Regions from separate parts of the Isoalcanivorax pacificus W11-5 genome, predicted to be linked through region 1. Evidence: predicted binding sites of a transcription regulator. Region 1 holds the regulator's gene; the other holds the start of a gene.

Region 1 (4,416 bases):
TTCCTTGCCAGGCAGGATCTCGTACTGCGCCGCCCATTGCCGCTCCGGGTCGACACCCATACGGTTGATCAACTGGTCACGGGCCTTCTTTTTCTTGTAGCGCTCGCGCTCCTCTGGCGGCAGCGAGCGGGTGTAGGCCGCCTCTTTGGCCCGCTCACTGGGGCTGCTCTTGGCGCCGCCACTCACCGGCAGGTCACGCACGTGGCCCACGCTGGACTTGACGATGAAATCGTCGCCCAGATAGCGGTTAATGGTCTTCGCCTTGGCCGGCGACTCAACAATCACAAGCGATTTGGCCATCAGTTTTCTGCACTCAGCTCTCGGTTATGCGCCCGGTATTTGCCCTGGCGCGACCCGCCGGCTCCTGTCCGGCGGCCGCCTATTTACGCAAGCGGCCACCGCCGAGGTCAAGGCGAGCCTGTCCAGGCACCACCTCGCCAGCACCTGCCGGGCAGCCTTTGCGGCCCCGCCACGGCCGATGCCGCGTGCTCTCGCGGCTGCTTTATACCACCGCAGCCACCCCGGACGGCAAGCTTCCGTGGATGTGGACAGGCGGAATCGTTCACTGAGATGATGGCGGAGCCGATGAAAACGTCGTGGAGACAGGCCTGATGCCGGGCAAAGGCCGGCGGGAGACATCAGATGAGTGAGAGTTACCGGGATGTACTGGTCGCCATCGATGGCAGCGAGGAATCGCGGCATATCCTGACCCGCGCACTCTCCATCGCCTGCACCGGCGGCGGCCGTCTGCACCTGCTGCACGTGATCGAGCCGCTGGCGCTGGCGTATGGCGCCGACGTGCCGATGGACGTCACCGAACTGCAAAGCAGCCTGATGGACCAGGCACGGGAGAACGTGAACCGCTATGCGACCGAATTCTCCATTCCCCCGGACAGGGTCCATGTGGAACTCGGGTCCATCGAAAAGACCATTCAGGAAAAGGCCGATGTGCTGTGCGCCGACCTGATCGTGATCGGCAGCCACACCCGCAGCGGCCTGGCCCTGCTGCTCGGCTCCACCGCCCGAGGCGTGGTGCCCGGTGCGCACTGTGATGTCCTGGCGGTGAAAATCCGGCGCAGCTGAGGCCAGCCTGTTGCAGCGCGTCCGGCCCGGCCTACCCCAGCGCGCCGGTCGATGCCGGCGTACCGTTCCAGCGGCACAGCAGATCGGCCAGTATGTGCGCCTGCTGATGCAGCGCCACCAGTTCCGCCTGCGATCCCCGTTCGCCGCTGAAGACCGGCACCTTGCGCAGCAGCGACACCACCTCGTGGTGAGGCTCCTGCATGCGGTTCACTTCCAGCGTCCAGCGGATGTTGTGCACCACCATGTGATAGAAGGCCAGCTTGGTCGGCAGCGTGAACACGGAAAAATCCGTGATGTTGCTGAAGAAGACAAAATCGATCCGCGCCAGCACCGCTTCGCGTGTCGCCGCATCGACACAGATCGTTGCAGTGCGCGGCGTATCACGCAGCATCGACAAGGTGCCGAACACTTCGCCGGGAGAAATATGATTGAGCACTTTCGGCGCTGTGCCCGGCCCGGGCGATGCGTCGGCGAGCACCGCAAGCTGGCCACGCAACAGAAAGTACAGGCCGCTGTCGCTGCCCCCCTGGCGAATCACCACATCGCCGCTGCCCGCCTCGAGCAATTCGCAACGTTCCAGCAGCACATCGAACTGGGCCGCATCCTGCCGCAGTATTTCATTGAAGAACGGCACGCCAGACACCAGACGCCGGATGCGATCCGGCGTGTAGATGGCACGTTCCACTGCTTTCATTACCACTGTGTTCAACCCCCCCGGGTTTTCAGGACCGCCACCTGACCAAGTGACGGCAATCACCGCTGGCACACCACGCTGTTCCGCCACAACCCCAATGCGTCGCACAGCCGGCATGCTGCGTACATCACAGATCACTCTGCGAACCGGATCACACTGCCCCGCCCCACGTGGCGTGGCCCGGCGCAATCTTTATAAGCTAACCCGTTGATTAGGATTACTTATATCGGAGCCGGCCGGAATCACAGCGAGACATTCGTACACGCGTGCACACCCGACAAGTCTGCCACTGATCCGGGGGCAAATCCTATGACCTGCGGCAGGCCTGTTCAACGCCATCCATCCTCTCCTGATGACCGGTGCGTTCCGCCTCGGGGCTGATCAAAAGGCACTGTTCATTTCGACAGTGGCTGTGCTAGCATCCAGTCAACGCATGAGGACAGGCTTATGAGCGAGAAGCTTACAGTTCGTCAGCAACAGGTACTCGACTGCATCCGTCAGTTCCAGAACGACACCGGCATGGCACCGACCCGGGCCGAGCTGGCCGAGCTGATGGGGTTCCAGTCCAAGAACGCCGCATCGGACCACCTGCGTGCACTGGAGCGCAAGGGCTGTGTCCGGCTGCACAATGATCGCTCGCGCGGCATCCAGCTGCTGAACGCCGCCCTGTGGCCGGATGATGAACTGCCGGTGATCGGCCGCGTCGCCGCCGGGGTGCCGATCGAGGCAGTGGAAAACGTCGAACGCAGCGTGCCGGTACCGCAGGGCCTGTTCCGGCAGCGCCCCACCTATCTGCTGCGCGTCCAGGGCGACAGCATGAAGGATGCCGGCATTTTTGACGGTGACCTGATTGCCGTGCGCAAGACCAGCGTCGCCCGGTCTGGCCAGATCGTGGTCGCCCGGCTGGACGACGACGTGACCGTGAAAACCCTCAAGCTGAGCCCGCAGGGCGCCACCCTGATGCCCGCCAACGAGGACTACACGCCGATTCGTGTGTCACCGGATCAACTGGTCATCGAGGGCGTGTTCGTCGGCCTGATCCGCGATGCGGTGTAAGGCACGGCTGGCTGTCCTTCTGCTCTGCACGGCCTCGTTAGCGAAGGCCGTGGCAGAGCCGCTGCTCCCACCCTGCCCTGAGTCCCCCAATTGTGTGTCCAGCCTCGCCGACAATGCGCGGCATGCTGTGCCTGCCCTGCAGGCCGGCGACACCATGGAAAGCGCCAGAACAGCACTGGTCACCATGCTGGACAACCTGCCCCGCGTCACCTGGACACAGCCGGATGAACGCAGGCTGCACGCGACATTCACGACCCGCCTGCTGCGCTTTACCGATGACGTGGACTTTTATCTGCACGACGATGGCCGGGTTGAGGTACGCTCGGCCTCGCGTGTGGGATATTACGACTTCGGCACCAATCGACGCCGGGTCGATACTCTGCGTGACACCCTGCGTGATACCCTGCGTGACGCCCTGCACGACGCCCTGCACACACAGACCGGACCCACACACGCCCCATGACACACCCGCTCGCCGATATCGGTATCAACCTCACCGACAAACGCTTTCGCCCTGATCTGGATGACGTGCTTGAACGCGCCCGCGCGGTGGGTGTGCGCTGGCAACTGATCACAGGGACCGACGCGGACAGCAGCCGGCAGGCGCTGGAACTGGCACGGCAACATGACACGCTGTTCTGCACCGCTGGCCTGCACCCTCATCAGGCCAGCGCGTTCACGCCGGCCCTGCTCAGTGAACTCGACGCCCTCACCCGCGCTGAACAGGTACGGGCCATTGGCGAAACCGGGCTCGATTTCAATCGCGATTTTTCTCCCCGCGCCATGCAGGAAAAGGCCTTCGCCGCGCAACTGGCACTCGCCGTCACACAACAGAAGCCGGTTTTTCTGCACCAGCGCGATGCGCATGCGCGCTTTCTGCCTATTCTGCGTGAACAGCGCGATCAGCTCCCCGATGCCGTGGTGCACTGTTTTACCGGCACGCAACGGGAACTGTTCGATTATCTGGACATGGATTGCCACATCGGCATCACCGGCTGGTTATGCGATGAACGGCGCGGCGGTACGCTGCAGGCGCTGGTGCATAACATCCCCGCAGATCGCCTGCTGGTGGAAACCGACGGCCCGTATCTGTTGCCCCGTGACCTGCCGGAAAAACCGCCCGTCAAAGGACGCAATGAACCGTCGCTGCTACCGTGGATTGTGAAGCGGCTCGCCGAATGCCGGGGAGAGGACGTGCAGCAGGTGGCCGACGCCACTTACCGGAACAGCTGCCGGATGTTCGGGGTTGCATTGTAGGTGGATCCCGCTCCATCACGCCGGTGCATTACTCGCGCACCAACCGCTCCCTCACATCCAGCAATCCGAACGGCCAGTCCAGTTCACGCCCGGCATAGCGCACCACCGGGATGCGTTCACCGTACGCTTCGATCAGCGCATCCTCCTCGGCAATATCAATCTTCTCGATCTGCGCCATCGGCAGTGCCTGCCGCAGCAGGGCTTCTGCCTGCTCGCACAGATGGCAACCGAGCGTGGTCAGCAGCTCAATCTTCATGGCCGTGGGTAATCCTGTAGCAATGGTGAATGCGCTCGTTGCGACTGAAATCCGGCGGAATGCTCCAGCG
Region 2 (4,416 bases), 280 kb from region 1:
ATTGCCGATGGCCTGGGTGAACATCTGCCGGTGACAACGCTGGATATCCGCGAGGCAGATACCTTGCCCGCCGCCGACACCCTGGCCGGCGTGGTGGTGACCGGCTCGCACAGCATGGTCAGCGACCGGGAGCCCTGGAGTGAACGTGCGGCGGACTGGCTGCGGGCATTGATCGGGGCGGGTGTGCCAATACTGGGCATCTGTTACGGACACCAGTTGCTGGCACACGCCTTCGGCGGGCGAGTCGACTATCACCCCGGTGGCATCGAGATAGGGACGGCCGACGTAACGTTGCTGGAGCAGGCGCGTGATGATGCCTTGTTCGGCGACACAGCACCGCGTTTCGCCGTACAACTGGTGCACCGCCAGTCGGTGCTGGCGTTGCCGGAGGCTGCCGTCCTGCTGGCCCGGGGCGAACATGAACCTCATCAGGCATTTCGTATCGGTGCATGCGCCTGGGGCGTGCAGTTTCATCCGGAATTTTCCGCAACTGCGATGCGTTGCTACATCGCGCAGATGGCCGACGTGCTAACCGGGCAGGGGCGTGATCAGGCAGCGCTCGCTGCCGAAGTGCGTGACACGCCGCAGGCGACGGCGCTGCTGAGCCGTTTTGCAAAGATCGCGGCGCATGCGCAGCAGTGACCGCGGTGAGATGCACCCCGACTTTCGCCCAATAACCACCCCATGCGCGCAGGCGCAGTGGTACACTGCGCAGCCATCATGTGACCTGCCGTGCCGGCGGGTTTTTTCGTTCACGCAATCTGCAGAGGCGAGTCAGTGAGTGCGCTGTGGCTGGTGGTGATCTGTATCGGTGCCGGGGCGATTGCTGCCCGTTTCCGGCATCCCGAGGGTTTGGTGCCTGGCCTGAACTGGTGGGTGTTGCATGTGGCGCTGCCGGCGCTGGTGCTGCAGCAGATCATCCTGCTGGAATGGTCCAATGACCTGTTGTTTCCTGCCGTCGCCATGTGGCTGGTGTTTGCCGGTGCCTGGCTGCTGATCAGCCTGGTGGGCCGCTGGCGTGGCTGGAGTCGCGGTCAGGTGGGTGCGCTGGTATTGACCGCCGGGCTGGGCAACACCTCTTTTGTCGGTTATCCCCTGATCGAAGCGCTGCGCGGGCATGATGCGCTGGGTGTGGCGGTGATCGCCGATCAACTCGGGTCGTTTCTGGCGTTGTCGTCTGCCGGTGTCATCGTGGCCGCGCTGTACTCCGGCCTGCGGGTTCACCCGGCAGCGCTGGCGAAACGCGTGGTCACTTTCCCTGCCTTTATTGCCCTGGTGGCGGCGCTGCTGCTGCGTCAGGCCGGTGGCTTGCCGCCGGTCCTGATGGAAGTCGCCGGGCGGCTCGGCCTGACGCTGACGCCGCTGGCGCTGTTTTCGGTCGGCATGCAGTTGCGGCTGCGTGCTTCCGGTCATGACCTGGGTCCCATGCTGTACGGCCTGGGCTGGAAACTGATGCTCGCGCCGTTGATGATATGGGGCATTGCCATGGCCATCGGCGCGCCGCCTGCGTCGGGCGATATCGCCGTATTGCAGGCGGCCATGGCGCCGATGATCACCGCCGGTATTCTGGCACAACAACACGGGCTGGCGCCGTCGCTGGCGAATCATATCGTCGGCATTGGTATCCTGCTGTCTCTGGTTACGGTGCCGCTGGCCAATTATCTGCTGGGCCTGTAGGCATCGCGCCGCAACGGAGGGCATCACGTGCGACACTGGCAACTGGCAAAGGAAGTGGGTGAGGCGCTGGGTCGGGCGAAGGTCTCCCTGGCCACCGCGGAATCCTGCACCGGCGGCGGTATCGCTGCCGCCATCACTGATATCCCTGGCTGTTCCGGCTGGTTTGAACGTGGCTTCGTGACCTATTCCAACGCCGCCAAGATGGACATGCTCGGCGTCCCCGCCGCGTTACTGGATGAGCATGGCGCGGTCAGCGGCCCGGTGGTGCGGGCCATGGCCGAGGGGGCGCTGCAGTACAGCCTGGCGGACATCAGCGTGGCGGTCAGCGGCATTGCCGGCCCGGACGGTGGTACGCCGGACAAGCCGGTGGGCACGGTCTGGTTTGCCTGGGCTCGCCGTGGCGGCCGTACCGACATTCACTGCCAGTGCCTGTCCGGCGACCGCGATGCGGTACGCGCCGGTACCATCGAAATTGCCCTGCGCGGCGTGCTGGCGCGGCTGCGCTGAGCCCTGATCACATTCCCGTTTTGCCGGGGTTGCAGGGGCAGGCCCTCCTGAGCATAATACTGTCCATATTAACAGTGTCCGGTCCCGGGCCATCCCCTGTGCCATTCACCACCGAGCATTCACCACCGAGAGGGTTTTGCAATGGATGACAACAAGAGCAAGGCGCTGAGCGCTGCGCTGTCCCAGATCGAGCGTCAATTCGGCAAGGGTTCCGTGATGCGCATGGGTGATCGCAAGCGCGAGCCGATGCCGGCCATCTCCACCGGCTCCCTGGGGCTGGACGTGGCGCTGGGCATCGGTGGCCTGCCAAAAGGCCGTATTGTTGAAATCTATGGCCCGGAATCCTCGGGTAAAACGACGCTGACTCTGTCAGTGATTGCCCAGGCCCAGAAAAATGGCGCCAACTGCGCCTTCGTTGACGCCGAGCACGCGCTGGACCCGGACTACGCCGAGAAGCTGGGCGTCAACGTCGATGACCTGATCGTCTCCCAGCCGGACACCGGCGAGCAGGCGCTGGAAATCACCGACATGCTGGTGCGCTCCGGCGCAGTGGATGTGGTGATCGTCGACTCCGTGGCCGCCCTGGTGCCAAAGGCGGAAATCGAAGGCGAGATGGGCGACCACCACGTGGGCGTACAGGCACGCCTGATGAGCCAGGCGCTGCGCAAGATCACCGGCTCGGTGAAGAACGCCAACTGCCTGGTGATCTTCATCAACCAGATCCGCATGAAGATCGGCGTGATGTTTGGCAACCCGGAAACCACCACTGGCGGTAACGCCCTGAAATTCTACTCCTCCGTCCGCCTGGACATCCGCCGCATCGGTGCAGTGAAGCAGGGCGACGAGGTGATCGGCAGCGAAACCCGCGTCAAGGTGGTCAAGAACAAGGTCGCGCCGCCGTTCCGCCAGGCTGAATTCCAGATTCTCTATGGCAGTGGCATCAACAACCTGGGCGAAATCCTGGACATGGGCGTGCAACTGGGCCTGATCGACAAATCGGGCGCCTGGTATGCCTACAAGGGTGACAAGATCGGCCAGGGCAAGCAGAACGCCTGCGATTTCCTGCGGGACAACCCGCAGGCACGCGATGAAGTCGAAGCACAGATCCGCGCCCGTCTGCTGGCTCCCGTGAACAAGGAGAGCAGCAAGGAAGAGGCACAGGTGGTCGAGGAAGAGGATTGATTTACCAGCCTTGCTGAGCGGGGTGCCACAGCATGATCGGTGACGATATCGATGGCGCTGGCCGTCGGGGCACCGCATCTGCCGGTGATGATCCCCAGGCGCGTGCGGCAGAAATGCGGCGTGTCGCGCTGGGCATGCTGGGGCGGCGCGAATATGCCCGCGCGGAACTCCAGCAACGTCTCACCAGGCGCTTCGGCGAGGACGCGCCGGTGGGTGCGTTGCTGGACTGGCTCGAAGCACAGCGTTTCCTCGACGACACCCGCTACGCCGGCATGCTGGTACGTAGCCGGATCGAGCGTGGGCAAGGGCCGCTGCGTATCCGGCAGGCGCTGCAGCAGAATGGCGTGAGCAACCTGCTGGCGGAGCAGGCCCTGGCCGAAGCCGGTTGCGACTGGTTTGCGCTCGCCGCCGAAACCTGCCGCCGTCGCTTCGGTGCCGGGCCGCCAGCCGACCTGAAGGACAAGGCCCGCCGGCTGCGCTTTCTGCAATATCGCGGTTTCACCGCAGACCAGTGCTTCGAGGCACTGGATGGCGATGGCGCTGCCTTCGACTGATCAGCGGCCCGGTGTGCCCGGGCCTGTTCGTCACTGAAGATACGTTCCCCCGTGGAGGGCTCCGCGCTGCCATCATCCCCCCCCCGGAAGGCAGGGTGGGGCTCTCCGCGTTCTAACCTGCCTTCAACCATTGCATCAGGCCCTGCGGTCGCATGGCGCCTGCATTCTGGCCCCGTTATACTTGCCGCTTTCCGTCATACCCCGACTGATACGACAGCGAGACTTATGAAGAGCGCCGACATTCGCCAGGCTTTCCTTGATTACTTTGCCCGCCAGGAGCACGCGGTTGTGCCGTCCAGTTCCCTGGTGCCGGCGAATGACCCGACCCTGCTGTTCACCAACGCCGGCATGAACCAGTTCAAGGACGTGTTCCTGGGCCGGGAGAAACGTGACTACACCCGCGCCACCAGCAGCCAGCGCTGTGTGCGGGCGGGCGGCAAGCACAACGACCTTGAAAACGTCGGCTATACCGCACGCCACCACACTTTCTTCGAAA

Evidence for each region. Region 1 encodes LexA, which represses DNA repair genes until DNA is damaged. Its sites were predicted from a motif close to TACTGTNTANNTANACAGTA; they were not measured.
Region 2: the regulator LexA is predicted to act here: its motif matches at 2,242-2,261, upstream of recA (recombinase RecA).

The regions. Positions count from the first base shown of each region.
Region 1 covers NZ_CP004387.1:2,259,405-2,263,820, forward strand. The annotation lists gene topA (type I DNA topoisomerase) at 1-300, opposite strand, end outside; gene S7S_RS10250 (universal stress protein) at 643-1,083, shown strand; gene S7S_RS10255 (cyclic nucleotide-binding domain-containing protein) at 1,115-1,777, opposite strand; gene lexA (transcriptional repressor LexA) at 2,225-2,833, shown strand; gene S7S_RS10265 (DUF1499 domain-containing protein) at 2,883-3,296, shown strand; gene S7S_RS10270 (TatD family hydrolase) at 3,293-4,090, shown strand; gene S7S_RS10275 (glutaredoxin family protein) at 4,119-4,346, opposite strand; gene rlmKL (bifunctional 23S rRNA (guanine(2069)-N(7))-methyltransferase RlmK/23S rRNA (guanine(2445)-N(2))-methyltransferase RlmL) at 4,336-4,416, opposite strand, start outside.
Region 2 covers NZ_CP004387.1:2,539,483-2,543,898, reverse strand. The annotation lists gene S7S_RS11285 (glutamine amidotransferase) at 1-642, shown strand, start outside; gene S7S_RS11280 (AEC family transporter) at 778-1,677, shown strand; gene S7S_RS11275 (CinA family protein) at 1,705-2,184, shown strand; gene recA (recombinase RecA) at 2,326-3,366, shown strand; gene S7S_RS11265 (regulatory protein RecX) at 3,399-3,920, shown strand; gene alaS (alanine--tRNA ligase) at 4,146-4,416, shown strand, end outside.